3 regions of the Pseudomonas fjordensis genome follow, and region 2 is predicted to be linked to each of the others. Evidence: riboswitches for the same ligand, from Rfam matches in the RefSeq annotation. Region 2 holds a riboswitch; each other region holds the start of a gene.

Region 1 (10,277 bases), 300 kb from region 2:
AGAGCGTTGTTTTCCACCCACTCGACCTCAAGGACCGACCATGACTTTCTTCATCTTCCTGCTTGCCTGCGCCGCTGCCGCCAGTACCGGGGTGATCTTCAAACCCGGCGCCTGGTACGAATCCCTGGTCAAGCCCAGTTTCACGCCACCCAATTGGCTGTTCCCAGTGGCCTGGACGATCATCTACCTGCTGCTGGCCTGGGCCGGTTACCGCTTGACCCTGATCCCAGGCAGCGAAATGGTATTGGCCCTGTGGGCGGCGCAGATTGCATTGAACACGCTGTGGACGCCGGTGTTCTTCGGCGCCCATCGGTTGCTCGCCGGGATGGTGATTATCGTGCTGCTGTGGCTGACCGTAGCAGCGATGGTGCTGCTGGCCGTGCGCCTGGACCTGATTACCGGCCTGATCCTGTTCCCGTATCTGGTGTGGCTGTGCATGGCCGCAGCGTTGAACTTCTCGATCCTGCGTAATAACCGCTGATGGCCTACCAGCATTGGCCCGCCAGCGAGCCCGAACTGGCACAGATGCGCCGCTTCAATCAGAAACTGGCGTGGACGCCGCGGTTCAAGATCCGCAACCGCGTCACGCCGCGCCTGATCCAGGCGCTGCTGCGCGCCAGCCAGACGTTCAAAAAGGCGCCTGTGGCGGAGCTGAAAAAGGTAGGCACGGTGCCCGTGCGCATCCTGCGCCCCAGCGGCAAGCCCAAAGGCGTGGTGTTGGATATCCACGGCGGTGGCTGGGTGATCGGCAATGCGCAAATGGATGACGACTTGAACCTCGGCATGGTCAACGCCTGTGACGTCGCGGTGGTGTCGGTGGATTACCGGCTGGCGGTCGATACACCGATTGAGGGGCTGCTGGACGACTGCCTGGTGGCGGCGCGTTGGCTGTTGGCCGACTGCCCGGAGTTTGCCGGCCTGCCGGTGATTGTTGTCGGTGAGTCGGCCGGCGGGCACTTGGCGGCGGCCACTTTGTTGGCGCTCAAGCAATGGCCCGAGTTGCTGCAACGGGTGAGCGGGGCGGTGTTGTATTACGGCGTCTACGACTTGACCGGCACTCCGAGCGTGCGCACCGCCGGGCCGGACACCTTGTTGTTGGACGGGCCAGGCATGGTCGACGCGCTGCGCCTGCTGACGCCGGGGCTCACCGATGAAGCGCGCCAGCAAGCGCCGTTGTCGCCCTTGTATGGGGACTTTGAAGGGTTGCCGCCTGCGCTGATGTTTGTGGGCGAGTTGGACCCGCTCAAGGATGACACCCTGCTGATCGCCGAGCGATGGGCGGGCGTTGAGGCGCACCTGCTGCCGGAGGCGGCTCATGGGTTTATTCATTTTCCGGTGGCGATGGCCGACAGGGTGTTGGCGTACAGCCGCCAGTGGATAACAGGTCGAATCCTTGGCAATGGGCGTTAGCATTCAGGCGGCCAAAGCCGCTGACATTCCCGAGGTGCTGAGCTTCGCTTTGCAGGCTCGCGATGAGCTGTTTCCAACGCTCAGCGCAACCGGAATGCCCCATGATCTGGCGCAGTTCGAAGCCGTTTACCTTCAGGGTGGCGGGCAGTTTCTGATTGCCCGCGCCGACGGCCAAATCGTGGCTGCGGTGGGCTATCGGCCTTATGACAGTCGTTTTCCCCAGTTGGACTACCGGGGCTGCAAGACAGTGGAAGTGGTGCGCCTGTATGTGCGCCCGGCGTTCCGTCGCTTGGGCCTGGCGGGCCAGTTATACCGCTCGTTGGAGGCGCTGGCGCGGGAGGCGGATGTGAAAGTGGTTTACCTGCACACCCATCCGTTTCTGCCCGGGGCGATTGATTTCTGGCGGCGGCAGGGCTTCGAGGTGGTGGATGTCGAGGCAGACCCGCTCTGGCAAACCACCCATATGCACCGCCTTCTGTAGGAGCGAGCTCGCTCGCGAAAAACGTCAACGATAACGCGTATTTCCTGGATGAACGCGGCGCCTGTGGGTTTTTCGCGAGCAAGCTCGCTCCTACAGGTTCAGTTTCAGTTGGAGCGCAGGCGCAGGATTTTTGCGCCGTCGAACGGGTCCGTCAGGTAATGCCCCTGCACTCCGAACGTTTCTTGCAAACGCTGTGGCGTCAGCACTTCCAGTGGCGTACCCAGCGCCACCAGTCGCCCACGATCCAGCACGGCCAGGCGATCACAGGTCAGTGCCTGGTTCAGGTCGTGCAGCGCAATCAAAGTGGTCACCGGCAAGCCTTGCACGCCTTTGAGGATCGCCAGTTGATGCTGGATATCCAGGTGATTGGTCGGCTCATCCAGCAACAAAATCTGCGGGCGCTGCGCCAGGGCGCGGGCGATGTGCACGCGTTGGCGTTCGCCGCCAGAGAGGCTGCGCCAGGCGCGTTGGCTCAGGTGGGTAGCGTCTACGTCGTGCAGCGCCTGATGCACGATGGCGTCGTCTTCACGCGACCACGGGCTCAACGCCGACAGCCATGGCGTGCGGCCCAGGGCCACGGCGTCGAACACGCGGATGGCGTCGTCGGTGTCGGCCTGTTGCTCCACGACCGCCAGCTGTTGCGCGATGGTGCGGCGCGACAACTCACCGAGGCGCTTGCCACCCAGGCGCACTTCGCCGCTGGCCGGCGGGCGCAAACCGGCGAGCAGTTTGAGCAGGGTGGACTTGCCCGAGCCGTTCGGCCCGACGATGCCCAGGGTCTCGCCCGCCTGCACGTCCAGGTCGATACCGTGCAGTAACTGCGCCTCACGCACCTTGAAACCCAGGCCGCTGCAACTGAGCACGCTCATCGGGCGTTCCTCCGGCCAATCAAAATCAACGCAAATACCGGCGCGCCTACCAGCGCCGTGACCACCCCAACGGGAATCACTTGGCCCTTGATCAGGGTGCGTGAGAGCACATCGGCGGCGATCAGAAACAGCGCGCCGCCCAAGGCACTGGCCGGTAGTAACCGCGAATGCCCGGTGCCGAGCAACAGGCGCGCAGCGTGGGGAATCACCAGCCCGACAAAACCAATGGAGCCGACGATAGACACCATCACCGCCGTGACCAACGCGGCGCAGGCCACCAGCACAAATTGCACGCGGCGCACCGGAATGCCCAGGGAGGCCGCCGAGTCGCTGCCGAAGGTGAACGCATCCAATGCACGGCGATGCCACAAGCACACCGCCAGCCCTAGCGCCGCCACCGGCACCGCCAGCCACACCGACGGCCAGCGCACGCCGCTGAGGTTACCCAGCAGCCAGAACATAATGCCGCGGGCTTGTTCGGAACTGGCCGACTTGGTGATGAGGAACGCGGTCAGGGCATTGAACAATTGCGAACCGGCGATGCCCGCGAGGATGATCTGCCCGGTGCCGCTGGACGATCCGCTGGCGCGGGCGAGCAGAATCACCAGCGCAAACGCGGCCATGGCGCCGACAAACGCCCCTGCCGACAGCGACACCAGCCCACCGCCCACACCGATCAGCACGACGAGCACGGCCCCGGTGGAGGCGCCAGCGCTGATGCCCAACAGGTACGGGTCTGCCAGCGGGTTACGCAGCAACGATTGCAGGATCACCCCGCAGGTCGCCAGCCCGGCACCGCAGGCTGCGGCCACCAGGGTGCGGGTCAGGCGGTAGTTCCACACCACGCCTTCATCGATCGGGTCCAGCGCGTAGCCTGCGGCCCAGAGCTTATTGGCGAGCACCTGCAGCACCACCTGCGGTTCGATGGCGGTTTCGCCGATGGCCACGCCGGCGAGCAGGGCGAGCAACAGCAGGGCGAGGGCAATGAGGGTGCGCATCATTGGCCCAGGTCGTAGCCGTCGATGGCCGTAGCGAGTTGTTCAAGGCCGTCGAACGTGCGCAGGCTGGCCTGCAGTGCCAGGGCGTCGAGGATGATGATGCGGTTGTGTTTCACCGCGTCCATGTTGCGGGTGACGGGGTCGCTGCGCAGGAAGGCGAGTTTTTTCTCGTGGTCGTCGGCGGGGTAGCGGCGACGGTCCATGCGTGCAATCACCAGGAAGGTGGGGTTGGCCTTGGCGATGGTTTCCCAGCCGACGGCGGGCCATTCTTCATCGGACTGCACCACGTTGTGCAGGCCCAGGGTTTGCAGCATGAATTGCGGCACGCCTTTATGGCCGGCCACATAAGGGTCGCTGGCCATCTCGGCGCTGGAGAACCACACCAGTGCGCTGGCCTGCTTCAAACCTTTGCCCTGGGCGGTGGCGATGGATGTGGCCAGGCGCGCCTTGAGCTCATCGTTCAACTGTTGGCCGCGCGCCTGCACGTCGAAAATCTGCGCAAGCTGGTGGATGCTCTGGTAAATCGTCTCGATGCGAAACGGTTGCAACCGCGTGCCGTCGGCGCCGACCAGATTGTCCTTGGCTTCGCAGTCAGAGGGCAGCACATAGGTGGGGATTTTCAACTCATGAAATTGCTCACGGGTGCCGACCACGCCTTGCGGGCCCACCACCCATTCCAGTTCGGCGGCCACCAGTTGCGGGCGCTTGGCGATCACAGCTTCAAAGCTTGGCTCGTTGTTGGCCAGGCGCTCGATGCGGTCGTTCTGTGCTTTGTACTGTGGCAACACGTTGTTGAACCACAGCGAGGTGCCTACCACTTTATCGCCCACGCCCAAGGCATAAAGCATCTCGGTGGCGGCCTGGCCGATGCTCACGCTGCGAGCGGGTGCTTGCTGGAAGGTCAGGCTGCTGCCGCAGTTTTCCACGATCAGCGGGTAGTGGCTTGGCGTGGCGTGGGCCAGGGCGCAGGCACTCAAGCCTGCGAGCAGGGCGGTAACACGTGGCAGCATGGGGCGATCTCCGAGTGAACCAGGGGTGCAGCTGGGGAGTTACGGCTCGGAAATACGCCCTGGGACGCTACAGGTGCGCAGGGCCAGGATGTCCTTCCCGGACACCCCGCCGGTTAGTGATGTTGCTGGGCCGGCAGGTCTCCTGACTGATGCGTCATCGCCACGCCCCCGCCTTCCCGGACGAGGTCCAGTGGCATTCAGGGGCAGGCTCAGCACCTACAGTTGCGGGGGCAGTTTCGATTGACGCCTGGGCGGCGTTTCGAATTCCCTATTAGTCCCACGTGGGAACCGGCGCCGGTATGGTAAGCGATCACGCCCTGTAGGAGCGAGCTTGCTCGCGAAGAACTTGAGAACACCGCGGGCCATCAGGCGCCCCTGCGTTATCGTTGACGGTCTTCGCGAGCAAGCTCGCTCCTACAGGCGGAGTGGTTAGAGTCGAATGTCTTGGGGGCCGCGGATCAGGGCTTCGATGCGCGTGCCGGTAGCGCGCTCTTCGTTGCTGAAGCCGTCGTAGTCAGCCAGTTGGCCGAAGCGAATGCCGGTCAATTGTTCGATCGCAATCACACTGCGTTGGTAGGTCCTGAGCTGGCCGAACACCAGGTCCAATTGGTCCAGCTCGCGGCGCTGGTCAATCATGTAGGCGCTGGCGGACGGTTTGCCGTCGTCGCTGAGGTAGGCCACCACTTTCCAGAACGCCTGGGGGATTTTTACCCCGCGATACACGCGGTCGTTGTCGCTGAACACCGGGCCGCTGAACACCGTGGCCCGGGCTTTCCAGCGCTGGGTGTTGTCGAGGATATAGTCCTCGAGTTCCAGCCAGGTCTTCTGATTGAAGCCGCTCATCTGTGGCGAGCAGTTGGTGAAGTGGAAGGTGTCGAGGTTGGCCGTGGTCGCGTCGTCGCCCCAGTTGGGGTCCTGGCGGCGCACCAGGTGGCCGCGGTCCAGGCCGTTGCCGGCGTACAGGTCTTCACCGACCTGCGCGTCGGTGGGCAGGCGGCCATCGTAGGCCCAGGAGTCGTTGCTGCGCACGATGTCCACATGCTTGGCGCCGTCGATATTTACCCCCACGTACAGCGCCAGTCGTCGAGAGCGCGACATGGTGATGGAGAAATGCGTGTAGTCCAGGCGCTTGGGTTGCACGTCGCCCGCCAGTGGCTCGCCAACCGTGGGCCATGGCACCACGAAGTCACTGAGGAAATCGTCGACGTAGCCAACGCGGTTTTTGAGGTCCTTGGCCGCTGTGACACGCGACGTCGCGGCTCTGGCTTCCAGCAGGGTGGGGCTGGGCGCGATCAACGGTCGCAGATCGGCGAGCCTGGGGCGGTGCGACAGGTCGATTTTGACTGTGCGGGCGGGCATGGGCATGTTCCTTATGGGCCTCGGATAAACACCACTGCAACACAAACTCATGACAATTTGGCCCGGGTGGCGATCCCAGGGCTATCCTGAAAAACGTTACCCGGACGTTCATCACACGCCAAAAAGGAGCCAGCTCATGTGTGTTCGCCAACCACGCAATCCGATTTTCTGCCTGATTCCGCCGTACATGCTCGACCAGATCGCACGCCACGGCGACAAAGCGCAACGGGAGGTCGCGTTACGCACGCGTGCCAAGGACAGCACGTTCCGCTCGTTGCGCATGGTCGCCGAACCCGCCAAAAGCCCCGCGCGGATGGCATTGGCGGCGGGCAGCGAAAAACAGCGCTCGATCTACAGCGCCAACAACACCGACAGCCTGCCCGGAAAACTGATCCGTGGCGAAGGGCAGCCCGCCAGTGGCGATGCTGCGGTGGATGAGGCCTATGACGGCCTGGGCGCAACCTTCGACTTTTTCGACCAAGTGTTCGACCGCAATTCCATCGACGACGCGGGCATGGCCCTGGATGCCACTGTGCACTTCGGCCAGGACTACAACAATGCATTCTGGAATTCGACCCAGATGGTGTTTGGCGATGGCGACCAGCAGTTGTTCAACCGCTTCACGGTGGCGCTCGATGTCATCGGCCATGAGTTGGCCCATGGCGTGACCGAGGATGAGGCCAAGCTCATGTACTTCAACCAGTCCGGCGCGCTGAACGAGTCGTTGTCGGACGTCTTCGGCTCGTTGATCAAGCAGTACGCGTTAAAGCAAAAGGCCGAGGACGCCGACTGGTTGATCGGCAAGGGGCTGTTTACCAAAAAGATCAAAGGCACCGCCCTGCGCTCGATGAAAGCGCCAGGCACCGCCTTTGATGACAAGCTGCTGGGCAAAGACCCGCAGCCGGGGCATATGGATGATTTTGTACAGACTTACGAGGACAATGGTGGGGTGCATATCAATTCCGGCATTCCCAACCATGCGTTCTATCAGGTGGCGATCAATATAGGCGGGTTCGCCTGGGAGCGTGCCGGGCGTATCTGGTACGACGCACTGCGCGATTCGCGGCTGCGGCCCAACTCCGGGTTTTTGCGTTTTGCGCGCATCACCCACGACATTGCCGGCCAGCTTTATGGCGTGAACAAGGATGAACAGAAGGCGGTCAAGGCAGGCTGGAAAGCGGTGGGCATAAACGTTTGACGAAGCCGCCTGGGCGGCGAGGAACAGCCATGCGAATTTCAATCAAGGAAAGCGGCGGGGCGGCGTATTTTCCGGGGCTGGCCAAGCCGCGTACGGTGGAACTGGACTCGCTGCCCGAACCCGACCAGCAGGAGTTACGGCAACTGATCGAAGCTGCCGATTTTTTCAAGTTGCCACAAAGTACCGATCCCGAGCCTGGCAACCCAGGCCGGGTGCATTACACCCTGACAGTCGCGGAGGGCAAGCGTGAGCACACGGTCTGTGTGCTCGCGCCGGTGAATCCCCCGGCACTGGACGGGTTGGTGCAGTGCGTGCGGCGGCACATAAATTGTTGAAGTGCGCCAAGGCTGATTTGTGGCTCTTGGCGAGCTACTTACGATCCAGCCACACCGTCTGCGCATTGCAAAACTCGCGTATGCCGAAGTGCGACAGCTCGCGACCGAACCCACTCTTCTTCACGCCGCCAAATGCCACCCGAGGGTCTGACACGCTGAACGAATTGACGAAGACCCCACCGGTTTCCAACTGATCGGCGATACCCCGCGCCTTTGCCGCGTCGCTGGTGAAGATGCTCGCAGTCAGGCCAAACTCGCTGTCGTTGGCCAGGGCGACGGCATGCTCGGCATCGCGGGCGGTGATGATCGACGCCACAGGGCCGAACAGTTCCTGTTTGAACGAGGTCATCTGGTCGGTGACGTTCGCTAACACGGTCGGCTCGTAGTAATTGCCAGCGCCAACGACTTTGTTGCCGCCCAGCAACAGGGTAGCGCCTTCTTCCAGCGTGGCCTGCACTTGGCCATGCAGCTCGTCGCGCAGGTCGAAGCGAGCCATCGGGCCCACATAGGTGTTGGCTGACACTGGGTCGCCCATCACCAGGGCGCGGGTGGCCTCAACGAATTTGGCGGTGAAGGCGTCCACCACACCGGCCTCAATGATCAGGCGCTTGGCGGCGGCGCAGACTTGGCCGCTGTTCTGGAAACGGCCGATCACGGCGGCTTGCACAGCGGCGTCGAGGTCGGCGTCGTTGAGCACGATAAACGGGTCGGAGCCGCCCAGTTCCAGTACACACTTCTTCAGGGCGGCGCCGGCCTGGGAGCCGATGGCGATACCGGCGCGCACGCTGCCGGTGAGCGTCACGGCGGCGATGCGTGGGTCGGCGATGGCGGTGGACACGCCGTCCTGGGTGACGTTGATTACTTCAAATACGCCTTCAGCAAAACCAGCTTTGCGCAGCGCCTGCTGGATCAGGTAGGCGCTGCCCATCACGTTGGGCGCATGCTTGAGCACATAGGTGTTGCCGGCAAGCAGGGTCGGCACCGCGCCGCGCAGCACTTGCCACACCGGGAAATTCCACGGCATCACCGCGAGGATCGGGCCCAGTGGGCGGTATTCGATGTGCGCGCTGCCGTTGTCCACCAGGGTGCGCTCCGGGGCGAGCATCGCCGGGCCATGGGCGGCGTACCACTCGCTCAGTTGTGCACACTTTTCGATCTCGGCGCGGGCCTGGGCGATGGGTTTGCCCATTTCCAGGGTGATCATTTGCGCCATGTCTTCAGCCTGTTCACGCAGGGCAGCGGCCAGGGCCAGCAGGTATTCGGCGCGCTGGTTTACCGAAGTGCGGCGCCAGGTACGGAAGGCCTCGGTCGCGCGGGTGAGGGCGGCATCCAGTTGTTCTGCGCTTTCATAGGGGTAGCTGCCGACTGTTTCACCGTTGGCGGGGTTGATCGACAGGGCGTGGGTCTGGTGGGAAATAGGGTTGTTCATGGCACCGTCCGGCTGAATGAGTGGAATGGGGCCAGCGTACGGGGCTGCATGTTTTCTGAAAACTGAATAATATTAAGCAATACATTCATGAATGGAGAATGATTTGGATCTGGTGCAGCTGGAAATTTTCAAGGCCGTTGCCGAGCAAGGCAGCATCAGCGCCGCCGCGCAGTTGATTCATCGCGTGCCATCGAACCTCACCACGCGCATCAAACAACTGGAGCAGGATTTGAGCGTGGAGTTATTCATCCGAGAGAAGAGTCGCTTGCGTTTGTCTCCGGCGGGGTGGAATTTCCTCGGCTACACGCGGCGCATTCTCGATCTGGTACAGGAAGCCCGCGCCACGGTGGCGGGGGAGGAGCCCCAGGGCGCCTTTGCCCTGGGCTCGCTGGAGAGCACGGCGGCGGTGCGTATCCCGGCGTTACTGGCGGCGTATAACCAGCAATACACCAAGGTCGAGCTGGACCTGAGCACCGGCCCCTCGGGCACCATGATCGAAGGCGTGCTGTCGGGCCGGCTGACGGCGGCCTTTGTCGATGGGCCAGTGCTGCATTCCACGCTAGAGGGTGTGGCAGTGTTCGAGGAGGAGATGGTGGTGATTGCACCGCTGCATCACGCGCCGATCACCCGTGGCCAGGATGTGAATGGCGAGAACATCTATACGTTCCGCTCCAACTGCTCGTATCGGCATCACTTCGAACGCTGGTTCTCACAGGATGGCGCGGTGCCGGGCAGGATCTTCGAGATCGAGTCGTACCACGGCATGTTGGCCTGTGTCAGCGCCGGGGCCGGGCTGGCGCTGATGCCGTGCAGTATGCTGGAGAGTATGCCGGGGTGTGCGGCGGTGAGTGTGTGGCCGCTGCCCGACACGTTTCGTATTTTGAATACCTGGCTGATCTGGCGGCGGGGCACGGTGTCGCAGAGTTTGAATAGTTTCGTAAAGCTACTGGAAGAACGCGATCTGGTGGCAACCTAAATCCAATGTGAAAGGGGCAAGCCCTGATACCTGTAGGAGCGAGCTTGCTCGCGAAAAACGTCAACGATTACGCGTGCTTCCTGAATAAACGCGGCGTCTGTGAGTTTTTCGCGAGCAAGCTCGCTCCTACAGGTATAGGGGCTTGAACTTCATCAGCCGCCAAATTGCAGGGTGCCCATGGCCAGCTTGGCCATGATCGCCGTTGCACCCAA
Region 2 (10,277 bases):
GGCTCAAGTCCGGGGTTACGTCAATGAACGCCTCGTCCACCACCAGCCAGCCACCGCGTTGGGCCAGCCGCGCATGCCAGTCCAGCAGGCGCTGTGGGCTCAAGCTCAATCCCGTGGGGTTGTTGGGGTTGACCACCACCAGCACGTCGAGGCTGTCGAGAAAGAAGTCGACTTCCTGCTCCTGCACTTCGCGCACCACATAACCGGCGCGGCGCCAGGCTTCGGCGTGCTCGGCGTAACAGGGCGAAAGCACGCCGACCTTGCCGGAACGACGCAGGCGCGGCAGCAGTTGGATCGCTGCCTGGGAGCCCGGCACCGGCAGCAACGGGCCGGCGCCGTAATACTCGCTGGCAGCCTTCTCCAAACCGTCATCGGTTTCCGGCAAACGCGCCCAGGCACGCAAGGGAATCTCGGGAATCGGCCACGGCCAGGGCGCCAGGCCGCTGGAAAGGTCGAGCCAATCCGCTTCGGCAATGCCGTACTCAATCGCGGCCTTACGCAGCCGACCACCATGTTCAAGCATAGATTTGCGCCCCCACGCACAGGACCAGCAGCCACAACCATACGCCGCGCTGCACCAGTTGCCAGCCGCGATCAATGGAATCGGCGTCGGCCGGCGGGCCTTCGCCCAATGGCGGGCGCTGATGCACCTCGCCGTGATAAATCGCCGCGCCGCCGAGTTCCACACCCAAGGCTCCGGCCCCTGCCGCCATCACCGGGCCGGCGTTGGGGCTGTCCCAGGTCGAGCCCTGGGTGCGCCAGCATTTGAGCGCCAGGCGGGTTTTACCCAATAGCGCGTAGGTTAAGGCCACCAAACGCGCAGGAATATAGTTGAGCACATCATCGATTCTGGCGGCTGCCCAGCCGAAACGCTCAAAGCGCTCATTGCGATAGCCCCACATGGCGTCCAGGGTGTTGCTGAGGCGATAGAGGACCACGCCTGGCACACCGGCCACCACGAACCAGAACAACGCAGCGAATACCGCATCGCTGCCGTTCTCCAGCACCGATTCGGTGGCCGCGCGGGCGACTTCAGTGTGGTCCAGTTCGCTGGTCTGGCGGCTGACCAGGTAACTCACACGCGTACGCGCTTCGTCCAGGTCATCACGGCGCAGGGCCTGGGCCACTGGGGTGACGTGCTCACCCAGGCTGCGCATGCCCAGGGCGCAGTACAACGCCATAATCTCCAGCAGCCAGCCAATATAGGGCGCCCACGACAACGCGGTGGCCAGCAGGGTCAGCGGCACCACGGCGATAAACCACGCGGTCACGCCATGGCTGCGCCAGCCACGCCCACCGCTATTGAAACGTTGCTCGATGCGCCCGGCGAAATTGCCGAATGCCACCAGCGGATGCCAGCGCCTGGGCTCACCCAGCAGCGCATCCAGCGCCACCGCAGCCACACACAGCAAGGCCACACTCATTGACTCACTCCCCACGTGTTTTCATACAGCATGTCACTTAGCGGTCGCGGCTCGGCCCAGCCTTCTAGCTGCAACATCGGTGCCGGGTAAAACTCGGCCACTGGCCCCAGGCACAACACTGCCAGCGGTTTTGCGCCGGGCGGCAAGCCCAGCAGCTCGGCCAGGGCCTGGGGGTCGAACAGCGAAACCCAGCCCATGCCCAACCCTTCCACGCGCGCCGCCAGCCACAGGTTCTGGATCGCGCAAGAGAGCGAGGCCATGTCCATTTCCGGCAAGGTACGGCGCCCGAAGATGTGGCGCTCGCGGTCGTCCATCAAAGCGGCGACCAATACCTCGGCGCAGTCGTTGATGCCTTCGACCTTGAGCTTCATGAACGCATCGGAGCGCTCGCCCAACGCTTCGGCAGTGCGCACGCGTTCTTCTTCTACCAACTGTTGAATCTGGCTGCGCAACGGGCGGTCGCTGATGCGGATAAAACGCCACGGCTGCATCAGGCCGACGCTGGGCGCCTGGTGCGCGGCGTGGAGCAGGCGTTGCAGCAGTTCAGGCGCGACACTGCCGCCGCTGAAGTGGCGCATGTCGCGGCGTTCGGCGATGGCGCGGTAGACGGCTTCGCGGTCGGCTTGGGGGAATGCGTTGTCAGTCATGGCCTCTTCGCGAGCAAGCCCGCTCCCACATTTGAAATGCATTCCCCTGTGGGAGCGGGCGCAAACAACGCGGCCACCGCGCCAGGATTCGACGGAAAATAAAAGTGTACGTAGGAGGCTGTCAATCGACCTTGGCGATAGACCGCTTCAGCCCCGCGCCCGCCGTTAGGGCTCAGGCCACGGGCAATCGGCGCCCATTCGGTACTGGTCAGGGAATGGTGATAGGTATGCCCACGCAACGTCCCCTCCGGCAGTTCAACGCTTTGCAGTGCAAGGGCCGCGAGTTTCTTCTGCATCACCGCATCGCCTTGCAACAAGCCAACCAGTTCGGCGCGTGTACCCTCCACATCGGTCAAGGAGTCGAGCAGATAGAGCATGCCACCGCATTCGGCGAGCAGCGGTTTACCAGCGGCGTGATGAGCACGAATGGCGTCCAGCATCGCGGTATTGGCCGACAATGCCTGGTGGTGCAATTCTGGATACCCACCGGGCAGATAGAGGCTGTCAGCTTCAGGCAGCTGGCGATCATGGATCGGTGAGAAGAACTTCAGCTCGGCGCCCATTGCCCGCAACAGATCCAGGCTGGCGCCGTAGGTAAAGGCAAAGGCTTCGTCACGGGCCACGGCAATACGCACACCGGCCAGCAAAGGTTCGGCTTCGATCACCTCGGGCGCGGCAAAGGTCACCGGCGGCGGCAGGGCCACTTCGCAACTGCTGCCCAACGCCTGGGCGGCGGCGTCCAGGCGCACGTCTAGGTCGTTCAATTCGCTGGCTTGCACCAGGCCCAGATGACGGCTGGGCAGTTCGATGCCGGTCTCGCGGGACAATGCACCGTACCAACGCAAGCCCTCGGTGAGGCTGCCTTCGAGCAATTGCGCATGGCGCAACGTGCCGACGCGGTTGGCCAGCACGCCGGCGAACGGCAGGTCGGGTTGATAGCGCGCCAGCCCCAGGGCCAAAGCGCCGAACGTCTGGGCCATGGCGGTGCCATCGATCACGCCCAGCACCGGTACACCGAAGTGCCGCGCCAGGTCAGCGCTGGAAGGCGTGCCGTCGAACAGGCCCATCACGCCTTCGATGAGAATCAGGTCGGCCTCCCCCGCCGCCTCCCAGAGCAGACGGCGACTTTCCTGCTCGCCCACCATCCACATGTCCAACTGGTACACCGGCGCGCCACTGGCACGCTCGTGGATCATCGGGTCGAGAAAGTCCGGCCCGCATTTGAACACGCGCACCTTGCGCCCCAGGTTGCGGTGCAAACGCGCCAGCGCGGCGGTGACCGTGGTTTTGCCCTGGCCGGACGCCGGAGCGGCGATCAATACGGCCGGGCAATGACGGGGCTGATTCAAAGTTCGACGCCTTTTTGTGCCTTGATACCGGCCTGGAACGCGTGCTTGAGCATGCCCATTTCGGTGACGGTGTCGCCCATTTCGATCAGCTCAGGCTTGGCGCCACGGCCGGTGACTACCACATGCTGCATGGGCGGGCGGGCTTGCAGGTCGCTGAGTACCTGGTCCAGGTCGAGGTAACCGTGCTTGAGGGCGATGTTCAGTTCGTCCAGCACCACCAAGCCGATGGAGGGGTCATTCAACATGGCCCGAGATACCGCCCAAGCCGCTTCGGCGGCGGCGATATCGCGCTGGCGGTCCTGGGTTTCCCAGGTGAAGCCTTCGCCCATCACATGAAAGCGCACCTGCTCGGGGAAGCGGCGGAAGAACAATTCTTCGCCGGTGCTGTTACGCCCCTTGATGAACTGCACCACACCGCATTGCATGCCATGGCCCATGGCTCGGGCCAGCATGCCGAACGCCGAACTGCTCTTGCCTTTGCCATTGCCGGTCAACACCAGCAGCAGGCCACATTCGTTGGGGGAATTGGCGATGCGCTCGTCAATCACGGCTTTTTTGCGCAGCATGCGCGCCAGGTGGCGTTCGTCGCGTTCGGGGGAATCAGTCATGGCAGCTCTCCGTTGGGGCTGGACAAAAACGGCGGGCAGGAAAAAGAAAAAAACAGACAGCCAAGCATCGCCCACCGTGATGCTGTTGGATGATCCAGGCCGGTCTCCGGGCTCATGAGTGGCGCTTTTGATAGCAAGCAGCCGAGGGTGCGCCTTCCCATATCGCACGCGATACAGTGGCAAACAGCACCGTCTTGACTCATTTACCGTTGCGGGGGCAGCGCCGGAATCGCGGCAGCACTGTGTACAAGTGCGCTCACTCACCGGCTTCCCTGTTTCACTCCGTCGACGCGTACGCCACAGAGCACCTGGAACAAGCCGCGAAGGTTAGTGGGTTGGGGGTGGAGCGTCAATTAAAGCTGGCCTTGTACTTGAACCATCCGCCGTTCGTGCTTCTCTACCCCTACAGGTATCAAGGAGAAAACCATGCCTAAAACCCGACTCGCCCTAATGATCATGTTCGCCGGCAGCCTCGCTGCGTGCGGCGAAAGCTCGACCCTGCAGGTCGCCGACGGCACCGGGCCCTCGCCCCGGCTGCCGGAGCCGAACAAGACGCTGATCCCCACTGTCAATATCGCCCCGGCCATCGGCTGGCCCGAAGGCGCCAAGCCCGTCGCCGCCGCCGGCACCCAGGTGGCCGCGTTTGCCGAAGGCCTGGATCACCCGCGCTGGCTCTACGTATTGCCCAACGGCGATGTACTGGTGGCCGAGACCAATGCACCGCCCAAGCCGGACGATACCAAAGGCCTACGCGGCTGGGTGATGGAAAAAGTCATGGACCGCGCTGGCGCCGGCGTGCCGAGCCCGAACCGCATTACCTTGCTGCGCGATGCCGACCATGATGGCGTGGCAGAAACTCGCACGGTGTTCCTGGAAAACCTCAATTCGCCGTTTGGCATGACCCTGGTGGGTAACGACCTCTATGTGGCCGATTCGGATAAATTGCTGCGCTTCGCCTATCAGCCGGGTGAAACCGCGATCACCTCCCCCGGCACCAAGGTGGTGGATTTACCCGGTGGCCCTTTGAACCACCACTGGACCAAAAACGTAGTGGCCAGCCAGGACGGCAGCAAGCTGTACGTGAGCGTCGGCTCCAACAGCAACGTCGGCGAAAACGGCCTGGAAGCCGAACAGGGTCGCGCCGCCATTTGGGAAGTCGACCGCGCCAGCGGCCAGCACCGCATTTTTGCTTCTGGCCTGCGCAACCCCAACGGCATGGCGTGGGAGCCACAGAGCGGCAAGCTGTGGACGGCAGTCAACGAACGCGATGAGATTGGCAGTGACCTGGTGCCGGACTACATCACCTCGGTCAAGGATGGCGGCTTCTATGGCTGGCCGTTCAGCTATTACGGCCAGCATGTGGACGTACGTGTCACCCCGCAGAACCTGGACATGGTCGCCAAGGCCATCGCTCCCGACTATGCGGTAGGCCCTCATACTGCGTCGCTGGGGCTGACCTTCGCCAAGGGCAGCAAACTCCCCGCCCCCTTCGTAAACGGCGCATTTATCGGCCAGCATGGTTCCTGGAACCGCAAGCCGCACAGTGGCTACAAGGTGATTTTCGTGCCGTTCGAAGGGGGCCAGCCGAAAGGGCAACCGGTGGATGTGCTGACGGGGTTTCTTGATAGTGATGAGAAAGCCATGGGCCGGCCGGTTGGCGTGGTGATTGATCAGCTGGGGGATTTGCTGGTGGCCGATGATGTGGGCAATAAGGTTTGGCGAGTGTCGGCTGCTAAGTAGATCGCCACACACCAATGTGGGAGCGGGCTTGCCCGCGATTACGGTGGCCCAGCCAACTAACCCGTTGACTGACACACTGCATTCGCGGGCAAGCCCGCTCCCACATTTTGAGTTTTACTGATTCAGGGATTACGCGCCAGGTTCCCCGGCAGCACCCGCTTGGCACTCAGATAGGCATTCTGCCAATACGCTTTGGATAGCGTATCCAGCTTCACCGTACCGCCGGTTTGCGGCGCGTGTACGAAGCGCCCCTCCCCCACATAAATGCCCGCATGGCTGACCCGCGAACCACCACCGGTGGCGAAGAACAGCAAGTCGCCGGTTTGCAGGTTTTGTTCGCTGACGTCCTGGGCACGCATCACGATCAATTCACGGGTGGTGCGCGGCAATGAGATGCCGGCAGCGTCGCGGAATACAAAGCCGATCAGGCCGCTGCAATCAAAACCCGAGTCCGGTGTGTTGCCGCCCCAGCGATAAGGCGTGCCGACCAGGCCTAGCGCACGAAAGAGCACGTCTTCGGCAGCCGGCGAGAAATTCTGGGTGGCATAGTTGAACACCGGCTTAGGCTTGACCGCGACGGGCGCGGGCGGCGGTGTGCGACTGGCGCAGGCGCTGAGCAGCGCGGCGCAAACAACAAGCATCAGGCGGGCCGAGGTCGACATGTGCAGAACAATCCTGGTCTGGATGCGGCTTTCGCTGCCGAACGTTGAAAACCAGAACGCGCAAGCAAAGCTCGCGCGAACGGATGACAACAATGTCCAGGGATTCTAGCGCTTACACGTCAAACTTCAAGTATCACTTTAACTTTACTTACTAGCGGTAACCGTCGTCGGGGCCATGGCGAGTGCGCGCTTGGCTTCGATGAAGGTTTTGCTCCAATAGCTGTCACCCAGGTTATCGACCCGAACACCACCACTGCGGCGGCTGCTGGAGTGAATAAACTGGTTATCGCCCAGGTAGATACCGGCGTGGCTGACACGACCGCGGCCACTGGTACTAAAGAAAAGCAGATCACCGGGCTTGAGGTTGTTTCGTGCGACCAACGGTGCATTCACGTTGATCATCTCGCGCGTGGAGCGCGGCAGGTTCATACCGGCTTCTTCACGAAACAGGTAGCCAATGAACCCGCTGCAATCAAAACCGGCTTCCGAGGTGCCGCCAAAACGGTAACGGGTACCGATCAAGGACATGCCGCGCTCAAGGATGCTGTCGGCCAGAAGTGGCAGTTGGTAAGGCTTGCTGTCGGAGAACTCGGCGAGTTCTTTTTCGGTTGCCACCTCTTCTTCATAAACAGAAGCAGACTGTGCAGCAACGAACTTTGCCTGATTATGAACCTGTGGTTTTTGCTGTTCTGCCACCTGCTGAGGGTGGGAGGCACAACCAAACAACAGGGTAACGAGTGCGAGAGGCACGAGGGGTGCGAAGCGATTTAGCATGGGCACGACCGTGGCTGATGTGTAAAGAAGCCGAGACTATGCCCTCTATCACATCGATTTGCAAATTCAATCGTGATCTATGTGACTTCCGGTTTCGACCATGACATCTAAGCCGTGATTCCATTTTTTGCTTCAGTTGCGTAGCCCTTAAGGCTCAAACGCAGGTTTTCTGACGCCTTGAAAATGCCGACATATGGAAAATCAAGGCCTTACCAACCCAAGGTCTCTTTCAGAAAAGGGATCGTCAATTTTCTTTGCGCCTGCAAAGAAGCTTGGTCGAGCTGTTCAAGCAAATCGAACAGCGCGCTCATGCTCCGGGTACCACGGGTGAGAATAAAGTGCCCGACTTCGTCGGTCAGGTGCAGGCCACGGCGGGAAGCACGCAGTTGCAGCGCACGCAGCTTGTCCTCGTCGGACAACGGGCGCATCTGGAAGATCAGCGCCAGGGTCAGCCGCGACTTGAGGTCGGCCAACTTCACCGGCAGCTCGCGGGGCGAGGTAGAGGCCGCAATCAGCAGACGTCGGCCGCTGTCGCGCAGGCGGTTGAACAAATGAAACAGCGCCTCTTCCCACTCCGCCTTGCCGGCCACTGCCTGCAAGTCGTCGAGACACACCAGTTCGTATTGCTCAAGGTTATCGAAGATGCCGATGCCGCGGTCCATCAACTCTGCCAGGGGCAGGTACACCGCCGGTTCGCCCATCTGTTCGAAACGCAGGCACGCGGCCTGCAGCAGGTGGGTACGCCCCACGCCATGCTTGCCCCACAGATAGATCAGGCTTTCAGTCCACCCGGCGTCGGCTTCGCAGAGCCGCTCGACATAGCCGAGTGCAGCGGCATTGGCGCCTGGGTAGTAGTTGATAAAGGTAGCGTCATCACGCAGACGCACACCTAGGGGCAGCTGAATCGGTTTCATGCTGACTGAACGGCTCCCATCGAACCGTTAGTGGCCTCTGTGTAAAGTTTGCAAAGTTTATACCCGTGACGCCGGGCGCACAATGCAGCAGACCACAAGCAAAATCAAAGGTTTGCGTTAACTCGCAGGTTTACGCGAATTTGTTTGACGCCCCCGGCGCCAATAACAACAAACCCGGCCAGGGCCGGGTTTGTGACATTGCGATTACAACTCGGGCTCATCCACTCCTGTGTAAACGTCTGAATCCTTGTACAGGTCGTGCACATGGCGCACCAGCACCATGATCACCGCCGCCACCGGCAGCGCCAACAGGATGCCGGTAAAGCCGAACAGCTCGCCACCCGCCAGGATCGCAAAGATTACTGCCACCGGGTGCAGGCCGATTCGATCGCCCACCAGCAGTGGCGTCAGCACCATACCTTCCAAGGCCTGGCCCACCATGAACACTGCGACAATCCCCAGCATCGGGTACAGGTCGCCGCCGAACTGGAACAGCCCGGCCACCAGCGCCGCACCGATGCCAATCACAAAGCCCATGTAGGGCACGATGGCCGCGAGGCCCGCAATCAAGCCGATCAACAGCCCCAGCTCAAGGCCGATCGCCATCAGGCCGGCAGCGTAAATCACGCCCAGGGCCAGCATCACCAGCAACTGCCCGCGCACGAACGCACCCAGCACCTCATGACACTCCGCCGCCAGGGAAACCACGCGTTCTTCACGATCACGGGGCAGCAGGCTGCGGATCTTGGCCATCATGATGTCCCAGTCTCGCAGCAGGTAGAACGCCACCACCGGGATCAGCACCAGGTTGGTCAACCAGCCGATCAGCGCCAGGCTGGAAGCGGTCGCTTGGCTGAGCACCACCGTAACGATGTCGGTGGTCTTGTCCATATGTTCGCTGATGGCCGCCTTGACCTTGTCGAACTTCCAGAAGCCATCTGCCAGCCCGAACTTGGACTGGGCCCACGGCATTGCCGTGTGCTGCAACCAGTCGAGCATCTGCGGCGCCAGTTCATAAAGGCGAAACAGCTGCTTGGCCAACATCGGCACCAATATCAACACCAGCGCCGTGATGATCAACGTGAACAGCGCAAACACCGTGATCACGCCCCAGGTGCGCGACATGCCGACTTTTTCCAGGCGATCCACCACCGGATCGAACAGGTAGGCGAGCAGTAGCGCTACCAGGAACGGCGTCAGGATCGAATGCAGCAAGAACACAAAAACGCACAGCAGGACAATCCCGCCAAGCCACACCCAACGACGCGTATCCGCCATATACCACTCCATCTGTTATCTACGCCCTTCTTCTATATAGAAGGAGGAACACCGTTTACCAACGAAAACGCAGTTGCGCCTGAGGCTCAGGTGCAGCAGCCGGTTGCGCGCCATCGACCACGACGGGCTGGGCCAAGGCTTCGCCAGCAGGAATTTCCTGCAGCTTGGCCAGGCTCAATTGGGTGCGCAGTTGTTCGGCGCTGCCATTGACGCGATACACAATCCGGTTGCCATCCACTAACTGCGGCTGGCCGCCAAAGGGCTCGAGCAAGCGACCCAGGGCGGCGTAGCGCTCCAGGTTCATGCCTTGCACCTCAAGCAGTTGCTCAGTGCTCACCCCAGGTTTGACCGCAAAACGCGGGGCCAGCTTTTGGCTGACCGCCAGCAAGACAGCATCGGCGAGCGCGGCAGTGTCAGCGCCTTGGGCGGTGCCCTCCTCAGCCTTGTCGCCCAGCCACAAGCGCCATTTGGCCTGCCATTGACTGCCTTCCTGACGCGCATGCACCGCCAGCAACGCATCGGCACCGTAGCGCTCGGACGCTGCACGCAAAGGCGTGGCGTCCGGGCTTTCAAGATTCGGCGCGGTGGCGACTACCTGTTCATCCAGGTCTCCCAGCGGCAAGCGCAGCGGCAGACCCCGGTGTTGCGCGGCCCGGCGCAGGGCCTGGGCCACGGCCTGGCCATCGCCGACCAGGCTGCTGCCTTCGGTTGAATCGTTCAACCACCAACCCAGGATCGACGGCCGGTTGCTGCCCCAGATCGACAGGCCCGCATCACGCAAGGCGCGGTCGGTGCTGACCGGGTCGAAGTCCACTTGCAAGCTTTCCGGCGGGCCGGCGTCGTAGCCGTACTGGCTGATGATTTGTTGCGGATCTTTGCGG
Region 3 (10,277 bases), 2.0 Mb from region 2:
TAACGGTAACCACGATGCGAAGCGAGCCGCTCTTGATCTTGATCTGCTTTTGATCTTAAGCGCCCCGTTAAACCACGCTGGCCGGAATTCGACAGGGATTTGGGGGGTAAACCGGCAGGGATGCCGGTTTAGCCGCCCCGCGCCATGGATGGCGCGTGGCGGCGGCCCCCCAAATCACTGGCGGATTACGGGCACACCGAGCCTAAGCGAGGTGCCGAGTGGTGGGGCAAGAGCGTTTTGCTTACTTTTGCGCTGTTCAAAAGTGAGCCGCCGTCAGGGCGGAACCCTAGGTGGCCGTGACCTAAATAACGGATATGTACCCGGTCCAACTGTGTTGACTGTTAGGCCGTCTTCGCAGGCAAGCCAGCTCCCACATTTTGACCGCGCCGCTGGCTTGCATTTTGTAGGAGCGAGCTTGCTCGCGAAAAACTCGCTGGCGCCGCGTTCATTCAGCAAACACGGGTTATCGTTGACGTTTTCGCGAGCAAGCTCGCTCCTACAGAATGGGCCGCAGCGCCTACCCCATGTGGGAGCTGGCTTGCCTGCGAAAGCGCTAGCCTAGGCGCTACAGCTTATCGATGTGCTGATAATCCAACTGCAACCCCACCGCCAATTCCTGAGCCCGCCCCAACCTGATCGGCCCGCGCTCGATATCAATCAATACGCCTGGGCACTCCAATCGCGGCAGCGCGCCCATCGCCTTGAGTCGTCCATCGGTCACCACCAGCAACTTCTGCTGCTCGGCGGGATAGCGCTTGCGCCGTGCCACCAACCAATGCCCCGCCTCTGTCAGCGCAGCCAGCAATGGCGTGCCGCCGCCCGCACCCAACTGCGCCAACCACTCGGCCAAGCCTTTCGCCGCCTTCAAGCCCTGCACTTGCCACTTCGGTGACTGCCCGCTAGCCGTGAGCAACGCCATGCGCGCCCGTTGCCGATAAGCATCGTCAAACAACTGAGCCAACAGCCCCTTGGCGTCGGTCAGCGCCCGATGGCGCAGCGTGGACGCCGAGGCATCGACAATCACCAGCCACAGCTCAGGGGCTGACCGGCTACGCAGATGAAACAGCAGGTCCGCGCGACATTGCGGCCGACCGCCGAGCAACGTGCCCGGCCAATTGATCGCCCCGCGCTGTGCGCTGCGGGCTTTGCCCTGCCGGCCGGTGTTCAATCGCCCCGCGTGGGGCCGGGCATCCGCCCCCGCGTCAGGTCGGGGGCGGATGCCTAGGGCTTTTTTGGCCAGGTGGGTACATCGCGGCGTGCGCCCGTGGGCAAGGCAGGTGCGGGCATATCGCCCCATTGGCCTTGGCCGGGCGAGGTGTCAGAGGGGGAAGGCGACGGCCCGTCACTCGGCTGGGGCGGCGCGCCTGACGGAGTCTGTTGTTGACGACGATGGCGCAAGGCAAATTCTGCCACCGCATCGATATCTTCCTGCTCGATAGCGGCCGCCCCACGCCACGCCGCATGGGCACGGGCGCCACGCAACCAGACCAGGTCGGCACGCAGGCCGTCGACCCCTGCGGCAAAGCAGCGCTCGGTGATGAGGGCCAACGCCTGGTCATCCAGGGCGATGCTGTCGAGCCGTGCCCGCGCCTGGGTGCAGCGCTCGCGCAAGGCGCCTTGGGCTGGCGCCCACTGCGCGCAGAACGCCGACGGGTCGGTGTCGAAATCCAGGCGGCGCCGGATGATCTGCCCACGCTCGGCGGGCAAGGTCTGCCCGCTCAACGCCACGTTGAAGCCAAAGCGGTCGAGCAACTGCGGGCGCAACTCGCCCTCCTCCGGGTTCATGGTGCCGATCAACACAAAGCGCGCCGCATGGCGATGGGAAATCCCGTCGCGCTCGATCAGGTTGGTGCCGCTGGCGGCCACGTCCAACAGCAAGTCCACCAAGTGGTCGGCCAGAAGGTTGACTTCATCCACGTACAACACGCCGCCATCGGCCTTGGCCAACACGCCGGGGGAGAATTGTGCGCGGCCTTCGCCCAGTGCAGCGTCCAGGTCCAAGGTGCCGACCAGGCGCTCTTCGGTCGCGCCCAGGGGCAAGGTGACAAATTGCCCGCTGGCCAGCAGGTCTGCCAGCCCACGGGCCAGGGTGGACTTGGCCATGCCCCGTGGCCCTTCGATCAGCACGCCGCCGATCTTCGGGTCGATGGCGGCCAGGCACAGCGCCAGCTTCAAGTCATCGGCGCCGACCACGGCGGACAGCGGGAAATGGGGAGTATCAGTCATCAGCTGTCTTCTTCTATGTCCAGCAACAGGTTTTCCAAGGCTTCGCGGTACGCCCCCGGTGCCTGCCACAAGCCACGTTGTTGGGCTTCGAGCATGCGTTCGGTCATGTCGCGCAGGGCATCGGGGTTGTGCTGTTGCACAAAGGCACGGGTGTCAGGGTCCAGCAGGTAGGCATCGGCGAGCAAGACGTATTGGTGGTCGTCAATCAGCGCGGTGGTGGCGTCGAAGGCGAACAGGTTGTCCACGGTCGCGGCCATTTCAAACGCGCCTTTATAGCCATGGCGCTTCACGCCTTCGATCCACTTGGGGTTGGCCGCACGGGAGCGGATCACCCGGTTGAGCTCTTCCTTCAAGGTGCGGATTTTCGGCACGTCCGGCTGGCTGTGGTCGCCATGGTAGCTGGCGGCCTTGTCACCGCTCAGGGTTTCCACGGCGGCCAGCATGCCGCCCTGAAATTGGTAGTAGTCGTTGGAGTCGAGCAAGTCGTGCTCGCGATTGTCCTGGTTCTGCAACACCGCCTGCACCTGGCTCAAACGCTGGGCAAATTGCTCGCGGGCTGCGGTGCCTTCATCGGAGCCACCGTAGGCGTAGCCACCCCAGTTCAGGTAGACCTCGGCCAAGTCCTCGCGGCTCTGCCACAGGCGCCCGTCAATCGCGCCCTGCACGCCCGCGCCATAGGCACCCGGTTTGGCGCCGAAAATGCGCCAGCCGGCCTGTTTGGCCGCTGCTGCTTCATCCAGGCCCGACTCAAGCAGCGCTTGGCGTTCGCTGCGCACCTTGGCGGCCAGCGGGTTCATGTCGTCGGGTTCATCCAGGGCCGCTACCGCCTGCACCGCCGCATCGAACAGGCGGATCAGGTTGGCAAACGCATCGCGAAAGAACCCGGACACTCGCAGGGTCACGTCCACACGCGGGCGGTCCAATAAGCTGATCGGCAGGATCTCGAAATCATCCACCCGCTGGCTGCCGGTGGCCCACACCGGGCGCACGCCCATCAGTGCCATGGCCTGGGCAATATCGTCACCGCCGGTGCGCATGGTGGCGGTGCCCCACACCGACAGGCCGAGCTGACGCAGGTGGTCGCCGTGGTCTTGCAGGTGCCGCTCAAGCATCAGGTTGGCCGACTGGAACCCGATGCGCCAGGCCGTGGTGGTTGGCAGGTTGCGCACGTCCACGGTAAAGAAGTTACGCCCTGTGGGCAGCACATCCAGCCGACCGCGACTCGGCGCACCGCTGGGCCCCGCCGGGACAAAGCGCCCACTCAAGGCATCGAGCAAACCGCGCATCTCCGCCGGGCCGCAGGCATCCAGGCGTGGCGCGACGACAATGCGCAGGCTTTCGATCACCGACTTCACCTCGTGCCAGCCGGGCTCTTCCAACTGCTCGATGGGGCCTTCCAATGCCTGCTCGATCAAGCGCGCCGCGTACAACTCCAGACGTTCACGGGTATCCCCGGCGGTGCGCCACAGCTGATCGTCAATCTTCTGCAACACCAACGGCCGCCGCCCCGTCCAGGGCTCGGCCAATGCGCAATCGAGCGGATCAAACCCCAGCTCGAACGCCTTGGCCAACACGCGCAGCAGGCTCGACTGCGGGCCCCGGCCATCGCCACGGGGAATGCGCAACAGCGCCAGCAAGGTGTCGATACGCAAACGGCCCTCGGGCGACTCGCCAAAAATATGCAGGCCATCGCGGATCTGCGATTCCTTCAAGTCGCACAGGTAGGTATCCAGGCGCGGCAGCCACACCGCCGCGTCCGCCTCACTGCCCAATTCCAACTCCTGGTCGATACGGGTTTCGCGCACCAGCTTGAGGATGTCTTTTTGCAGCTCCAGGGCACGGCGCGGGTCGAGCAATTGCGCTTCGTAATATTCGTCGGCCAGCAACTCAAGGTCACGCAGCGGGCCGTAGGTTTCGGCGCGGGTCAGCGGCGGCATCAAGTGGTCGATGATCACCGCCTGGGTGCGCCGCTTGGCCTGGGCGCCCTCACCCGGGTCGTTGACGATAAACGGGTAGATATTCGGCAGCGGCCCCAGCAGTGCATCCGGCCAGCAGTGCTCCGACAGGCCCACGCCTTTGCCGGGCAGCCATTCCAGGTTGCCGTGCTTGCCCACATGGATCACGCCGTGGGCGCCGTAGGTATGGCGTAGCCAGAAATAGAACGCCAGGTAGCCATGGGGCGGTACCAGGTCCGGGTCGTGGTACACGGCGCTGGCATCCACCTGGTAACCCCGGGCCGGCTGGATGCCGACAAAGGTCAGGCCCAGGCGCAGGCCAGCGATCATCATGCGGCCATCGCGGCACATCGGATCGTTTTGTGGCGCGCCCCACCGTTCCAGCACGGCCTGGCGATTGGAGGCCGGCAGGCGATCAAACATCGTCTGATACTCCTCCAGGCCCAGGCTTTGATGGCAAGGGCGCAGGTCTAGGCTGTCGAGGTCGTTGGTGACGCCGCCGAGCAGTTCATGGATCAGCGCGGTGCCACTGTCGGGCAACACCTCCGCCACCGGGTAGCCTTCGGTTTGCAAGGCGCGCAGGATATTCAGCGCCGCCGCCGGGGTGTCCAGGCCCACGCCGTTGCCGATGCGACCGTCGCGGGTCGGGTAGTTGGCCAGGATCAACGCAATCCGTTTCTGTGCATTGGGCACCCGCGCCAACTCGACCCAGCGGCGTGCCAGCTCTGCGACAAAATCCATGCGCTCGGGCGCTGCGCGGTAGCACACCACGTCCGACTGGCTGCGCTCGCTGCGCCAGGCCAGGTCCTTGAAACTGATCGGCCGGCTGATGATTCGCCCGTCCAGCTCCGGCAAGGCAATGTGCATCGCCAGGTCGCGGGGCCCCAGGCCCTGTTCACTGGCCTGCCAGCCGGGTTGGTTGTCCTGGGCGCAGATCGCCTGGATCACCGGGATATTGCGGCGAAACGGGCGCAAATGCGGAGCTTCCGGGCTCGATTGGGCAAAGCCGGTGGTGTTCAGAATCACCGCGGCTTGCACGTCATCCAGCAGGTCCTCGACCACCGTGAGGCAGCCGGGCTCTTTCAAACTGGCCACCGCAATCGGCAACGGGTTGAGGCCCGCCGCTTGTAAGCGCTGGCAGAACACATCGATAAAACCGGTATTGGCCGCCTGTAAATGGGAGCGGTAGAACAGCACCGCAGCCACGGGCCAGTCAGCGTGCCAATCGGCCTGCCAGTCATTGAGGCGGGCATTGGCGGTGTGCGGGTGATAGATCGCCGTGCGTGGCAGCGCTTGCGGCTCGGCCCAGGCATAGTCGCGGCCCAGGTGGGTACTGGCCAGGCAGTGGTAAAAATCCAGGGCATTGCCCAGGCCACCTTGGCGCAGGAAGTGCCACAGGCGCTCGCGGTGTTCGACAGCAACGCTGCTCAGGCCGCTGAGTTCCGGGTCCGGGCGGTCGTCACCCGGCACCAGGATCAGGGTGACGCCGCGCTCGGCCAACTCCACCAGGCGCTCGATACCGTAGCGCCAATAGCCGATGCCGCCGTGCAATGACAGCAGGATGACCTTGGCGTGGCGCAATACCTCGTCGACGTACAGGTCGACCGAGGCATGGTTCTGCACCTGCATCGGGTTGGCCAGGCGCAGGCTGGGGTAGTCCTCGGGCAATTGCTGGGCGGCTTCGGCGAGCAGCGCCAGGCTGGAATCGCCGCTGCACAGGATCACCAGTTCAGCGGGGGTCTGGCCAAGGTCGGCAATATTGTCGTCCGCGACGAAACCACCGGGTTGGGTCCTGAGCAGGTGCATGGTTAAACGCTGAGGGCGGCGCGCAATTGCGCTTCAAGGCCGGCGGCGTCCAGTTCCTGGCCGATCAGCACCAGGCGCGTGGTGCGTGCTTCGTCAGCGCCCCAGGCACGGTCGAAGTGCTTGTCAAAGCGCGTGCCCACGCCCTGGATCAGCAGACGCATCGGTTTGTTGGGGATCGCGGCGAACCCTTTCACACGCAGGATGCCGTGCTGCACCACCAACTGGGTCAGAGCGTCGAGCAACAGCGCTTCGTCGGCTTGGGGCAAGTCGATGGAGATGGAATCGAAGGCATCGTGATCGTGGTCGTCTTCACCTTCGTGGTGATGGTCGTGATGGCTGTGACGCCCGTCGATATGCTCCTCGGAACCGGCGCCCAGGCCGATCAGCACGTCCAGAGGCAGGCGACCGCTGCTGGCTTCGATGATCTTCACCGCGGGCGGCAGTTCTTCGGCGACTTCCAGGCGCACACGGGCCAGGTCTTCGGCGCTGATCAGGTCGGTTTTGTTGAGAATCACCAGATCGGCGCTGGCCAACTGGTCGGCGAACAGCTCGTGCAACGGCGATTCGTGGTCCAGGTTGGGGTCAAGTTTGCGCTGGGCGTCGACCTGGTCCGGGAAGGCGGCAAAGGTGCCGGCAGCCACGGCCGGGCTGTCGACCACGGTGATCACCGCGTCAACGGTGCAGGCGCTGCGGATTTCCGGCCACTGGAAGGCTTGCACCAATGGCTTGGGCAGCGCCAGGCCTGAGGTTTCGATGAGGATATGGTCCAGGTCACCGCGACGGGCGACCAGTTCACGCATCACCGGGAAGAACTCTTCCTGCACGGTGCAGCACAGGCAACCGTTGGCCAGCTCGTAGACGCGGCCATTGGCTTCTTCTTCGGTGCAACCGATAGAACACTGCTTGAGGATTTCACCGTCAATGCCCAGCTCGCCGAACTCGTTGACGATCACCGCAATGCGACGGCCCTGGGCGTTGTCGAGCATATGGCGCAACAGCGTGGTTTTGCCCGAGCCGAGGAAGCCGGTAACGATGGTGACGGGAAGTTTGGCCAGTGTTTTCATCGGATGCCCTTTGGGGCGGGCATACGGGACGACAGGCCCTGCGGCGGCGCGCAGCAGCGGATTTCGTCACCGGATCACCCCGCCCGGTTGAATTGGAAAATCAGTCGCGAGGCAGGTCTCCTGGCTTGGGGTGTGCAGGTCTTGCGACCAACGCTGACTGCGCCTTCCCGCCCTATCGGCAGTGGCGTGGCAGTCAACTGAACCCTTCACAGTTGCGGGGGCAGCCGCGGCTTGAACCGCGTTCCCTTCTTAGCTTCGGCCTGGGCCGAAGAACCTCGAGGGTGCAAGGCTACAGGGGCTTGCAGCATTTGACTACCGTCCCCGGCCCATGCTCTCCTACACCTCTTGTTTCGGGTGCCCTTCACAGGGTGAAACGGGAAACCGGTGCGTCATAGACCTATGACCAGTCCGGTGCTGCCCCCGCAACGGTAAGCGAGCGAAGCGTCATGGCCACTGTGCGTTTGCATGGGAAGGCGACGCTTTCAGGAGGCCTCTTTCAAGAGCCGCCCCTCGCAAGCCCGGAGACCGGCCCGAAAAAATCAGATAACAAACCCGCGGTGGGCGGGCGCTGTTCGAACCCTGCGTGCCTGGCGCGTGGGGTCTTCATGCGCTCGTTTCACCCTGACACCTGAAAGGGACGCGCCATGTCGATCATCAGCAGCACTTCGCACTCCGCCACTAGCACCGCCACCCTCAGCCAACGCCTGACCGCCGCCATCGGCGCGTCGATCCTGGGCGCGTGCCTGGTGTATTTCGCCGGGTTCTCGCATATCGAGGCGGTGCACAACGCCGCCCACGATACCCGCCACAGCGCCGCGTTCCCGTGCCATTGAGAGCTGCCGACATGATCAAGCGTATTGCGCAAACCGCAGGGTTCACTGGGCTTTTGGCGGCCTTGCTGCTGACCCTGCTGCAAAGTTTCTGGGTGGCACCACTGATTCTGCAGGCGGAAAGCTATGAAAAAGCCCCGCCAGCCGCCGAAGTGGCGCATGAGCACGCCGCTGGTGCCGCAGCCCACACCCACGACGCCCAAGCCTGGGAGCCGGAAGATGGCTGGCAGCGCGTGCTGTCCACCACCGGCGGCAACCTGGTAGTGGCAGTAGGCTTTGCGCTGATGCTCGCCGGCCTCTACACGCTGCGCGCGCCGACCCGCACCGCCCAAGGCCTGCTCTGGGGCCTGGCCGGCTACGCGACCTTTGTACTGGCGCCCACCCTGGGCCTGCCCCCGGAACTGCCCGGTACCGCGGCCGCTGACCTGACGCTGCGCCAGACCTGGTGGATCGGCACTGCAGCATCGACCGCCGCCGGCCTGGCGCTGATCGTATTCGGCCGCAATTGGCTATTGAAAGGCCTTGGGCTGGCGATCCTTGCCGTGCCCCACTTCATCGGCGCGCCGCAACCTGAGGTGCATTCGATGCTGGCTCCGGAGGCGCTCGAAGCGCAGTTCAAGATCGCCTCGCAATTGACCAACGTGGCCTTCTGGTTGGCCCTGGGCCTGATCAGCGCCTGGTTGTTTCGCCGCAATCGCGACGACCAATACTCGGCATGATTCTGGTTGTCGGGCTTGGCTGCCAGCGGGGCTGTGAGGTTCACAGCCTGCTGGCGTTGCTGGACAGCGCCCTGGCCGAGGCCGGCATTGAGCGCTCACGCGTGACTGCGCTGGCAAGCATTGACCGCAAACGCGATGAGCCTGGCCTGCTGGCCCTGGCCCAGCGGTTGAACCTGCCCTTGCAATGTTTCAGTGCCGAACAACTGGTGGGCTATGAGCATCGGCTGAGCCATCGCTCTGCGCTGGCTTTTGCCCACACCGGCTGTTACGGCGTGGCCGAAAGCGCCGCCCTGGCCCTGGCCGAGCACCTGTCCAATGGCCCCGCGCGCCTGCTGATCACTCGCCAGAAAAGCGCACAGGCCACCCTTGCATTGGCCTGCGCAGGGTAAAATCCCGATAATTGCCGCTTTCGATCATGAGCAATCTTCATGCTCGCCCGTTTTTCAACAGGACTTCTCCATGACCGTCTACTTTATCGGCGCCGGCCCCGGCGACCCGGAATTGATCACCGTTAAGGGCCAGCGGCTGATTCGCAGTTGCCCGGTGATCATCTACGCCGGCTCGCTGGTGCCCGCCGCCGTACTGGAAGGTCACCAGGCGCTCCAGGTGGTCAACAGCGCCGAACTGCACCTGGAGCAAATCATCGAGCTGATCAAGACAGCCCATGCCCAAGGCCAGGATGTGGCGCGGGTGCACTCCGGCGACCCCAGCTTGTATGGGGCGATTGGCGAACAAATCCGCCATTTGCGTGAGCTGGGCATCCCGTTCCAGATCATTCCAGGAGTGACGGCTGTCGCGGCGTGCGCGGCCTTGCTGGAGACCGAACTGACCCTGCCGGACATCGCCCAGAGCGTGATCCTGACCCGTTACGCCGATAAAACCAGCATGCCCCCCGGTGAAGACTTCGACAGCCTGGCGCGGCATGGCACCACCATGGCGATTCATCTGGGGGTCAATCACTTGGAAAAGATCGTCGCCGAACTGCTGCCGCACTATGGCGCGGACTGCCCGATTGCCGTGGTGCACAGGGCGACCTGGCCGGACCAGGAGTGGGTGGTGGGTACGCTGAGTGACATTGCCGAGAAAGTCGCGGCCAAGGGGTTTCGGCGTACGGCATTGATCGTGGTGGGCCGGGTGTTGGCCAGTGACAGTTTCAGTGAGTCGTCGCTGTACCGCGCAGGGCATGCGCACCTCTATCGGCCCTGAAGAAACACAGTTTGGCTAGAGAGCTTGCTCCCGTGACGATCCGACAGTCGGTGCATAACTCTGTAACGATCAACGGTAACCACGATGCGAAGCGAGCCGCTCTTGATCTGCTTTTGATCTTAGGCGCCCCGTTAAACCACGCTGGCCGAACGCAGGCTTGAATTCGTGGGTAACCCGGCAGGACGCCGGGTTAGCCGCCCCGCGCCATGGATGGCGCGTGGCGGCGGCCCACGGATTCAAGCCTGCGTTCGGGCACACCGAGCCTAAGCGAGGTGCCGAGTGGTGGGGCAAGAGCGTTTTGCTTACTTTTGCGCTTTTCAAAAGTGAGCCGCCGTCAGGGCGGAACCCTAAGTGGCCGTTACCGCAGCAATGGATATGTACACAATCCAACTGTGTTGACTGTCAAGCCGCCTTCGCGAGCAAGCCCGCTCCCACAATTTGGATCGTGGGCTTCAGGTGGATAGGCGTCGG

What was found. A riboswitch is a leader RNA that binds a small molecule or an ion and turns the genes downstream of it on or off. The one in region 2 is predicted to bind cobalamin.
Region 1: another riboswitch for cobalamin. It lies ahead of ACWHXD_RS20510 (ABC transporter substrate-binding protein); the one in region 2 lies ahead of cobO (cob(I)yrinic acid a,c-diamide adenosyltransferase).
Region 3: another riboswitch for cobalamin. It lies ahead of ACWHXD_RS12535 (CbtB domain-containing protein); the one in region 2 lies ahead of cobO (cob(I)yrinic acid a,c-diamide adenosyltransferase).

Annotation. Positions count from the first base shown of each region.
Region 1 covers NZ_OZ336860.1:4,501,182-4,511,458, reverse strand. The annotation lists gene tspO (tryptophan-rich sensory protein TspO) at 41-481, shown strand; gene ACWHXD_RS20530 (alpha/beta hydrolase fold domain-containing protein) at 481-1,410, shown strand; gene ACWHXD_RS20525 (GNAT family N-acetyltransferase) at 1,400-1,891, shown strand; gene ACWHXD_RS20520 (ABC transporter ATP-binding protein) at 1,996-2,760, opposite strand; gene ACWHXD_RS20515 (FecCD family ABC transporter permease) at 2,757-3,761, opposite strand; gene ACWHXD_RS20510 (ABC transporter substrate-binding protein) at 3,758-4,768, opposite strand; cobalamin riboswitch at 4,884-5,076, opposite strand; gene ACWHXD_RS20505 (DNA/RNA non-specific endonuclease) at 5,198-6,127, opposite strand; gene ACWHXD_RS20500 (M4 family metallopeptidase) at 6,264-7,325, shown strand; gene ACWHXD_RS20495 (protealysin inhibitor emfourin) at 7,355-7,660, shown strand; gene ACWHXD_RS20490 (aldehyde dehydrogenase family protein) at 7,695-9,089, opposite strand; gene ptrR (putrescine utilization regulator PtrR) at 9,193-10,065, shown strand; gene ACWHXD_RS20480 (hypothetical protein) at 10,218-10,277, opposite strand, start outside.
Region 2 covers NZ_OZ336860.1:4,802,234-4,812,510, forward strand. The annotation lists gene cobD (threonine-phosphate decarboxylase CobD) at 1-523, opposite strand, end outside; gene cbiB (adenosylcobinamide-phosphate synthase CbiB) at 516-1,424, opposite strand; gene bluB (5,6-dimethylbenzimidazole synthase) at 1,421-2,071, opposite strand; gene ACWHXD_RS21865 (cobyrinic acid a,c-diamide synthase CobB) at 2,068-3,420, opposite strand; gene cobO (cob(I)yrinic acid a,c-diamide adenosyltransferase) at 3,417-4,028, opposite strand; cobalamin riboswitch at 4,109-4,355, opposite strand; gene ACWHXD_RS21875 (PQQ-dependent sugar dehydrogenase) at 4,455-5,768, shown strand; gene ACWHXD_RS21880 (C40 family peptidase) at 5,891-6,430, opposite strand; gene ACWHXD_RS21885 (NlpC/P60 family protein) at 6,575-7,204, opposite strand; gene hda (DnaA regulatory inactivator Hda) at 7,414-8,118, opposite strand; gene ACWHXD_RS21895 (AI-2E family transporter) at 8,323-9,396, opposite strand; gene ACWHXD_RS21900 (DUF2066 domain-containing protein) at 9,452-10,277, opposite strand, start outside.
Region 3 covers NZ_OZ336860.1:2,772,427-2,782,703, reverse strand. The annotation lists gene ACWHXD_RS12555 (vWA domain-containing protein) at 566-1,168, opposite strand; gene ACWHXD_RS12550 (magnesium chelatase ATPase subunit I) at 1,222-2,226, opposite strand; gene cobN (cobaltochelatase subunit CobN) at 2,226-5,987, opposite strand; gene cobW (cobalamin biosynthesis protein CobW) at 5,990-7,051, opposite strand; cobalamin riboswitch at 7,145-7,344, opposite strand; cobalamin riboswitch at 7,387-7,599, shown strand; gene ACWHXD_RS12535 (CbtB domain-containing protein) at 7,696-7,884, shown strand; gene ACWHXD_RS12530 (CbtA family protein) at 7,896-8,600, shown strand; gene ACWHXD_RS12525 (cobalamin biosynthesis protein) at 8,597-8,989, shown strand; gene cobM (precorrin-4 C(11)-methyltransferase) at 9,060-9,806, shown strand.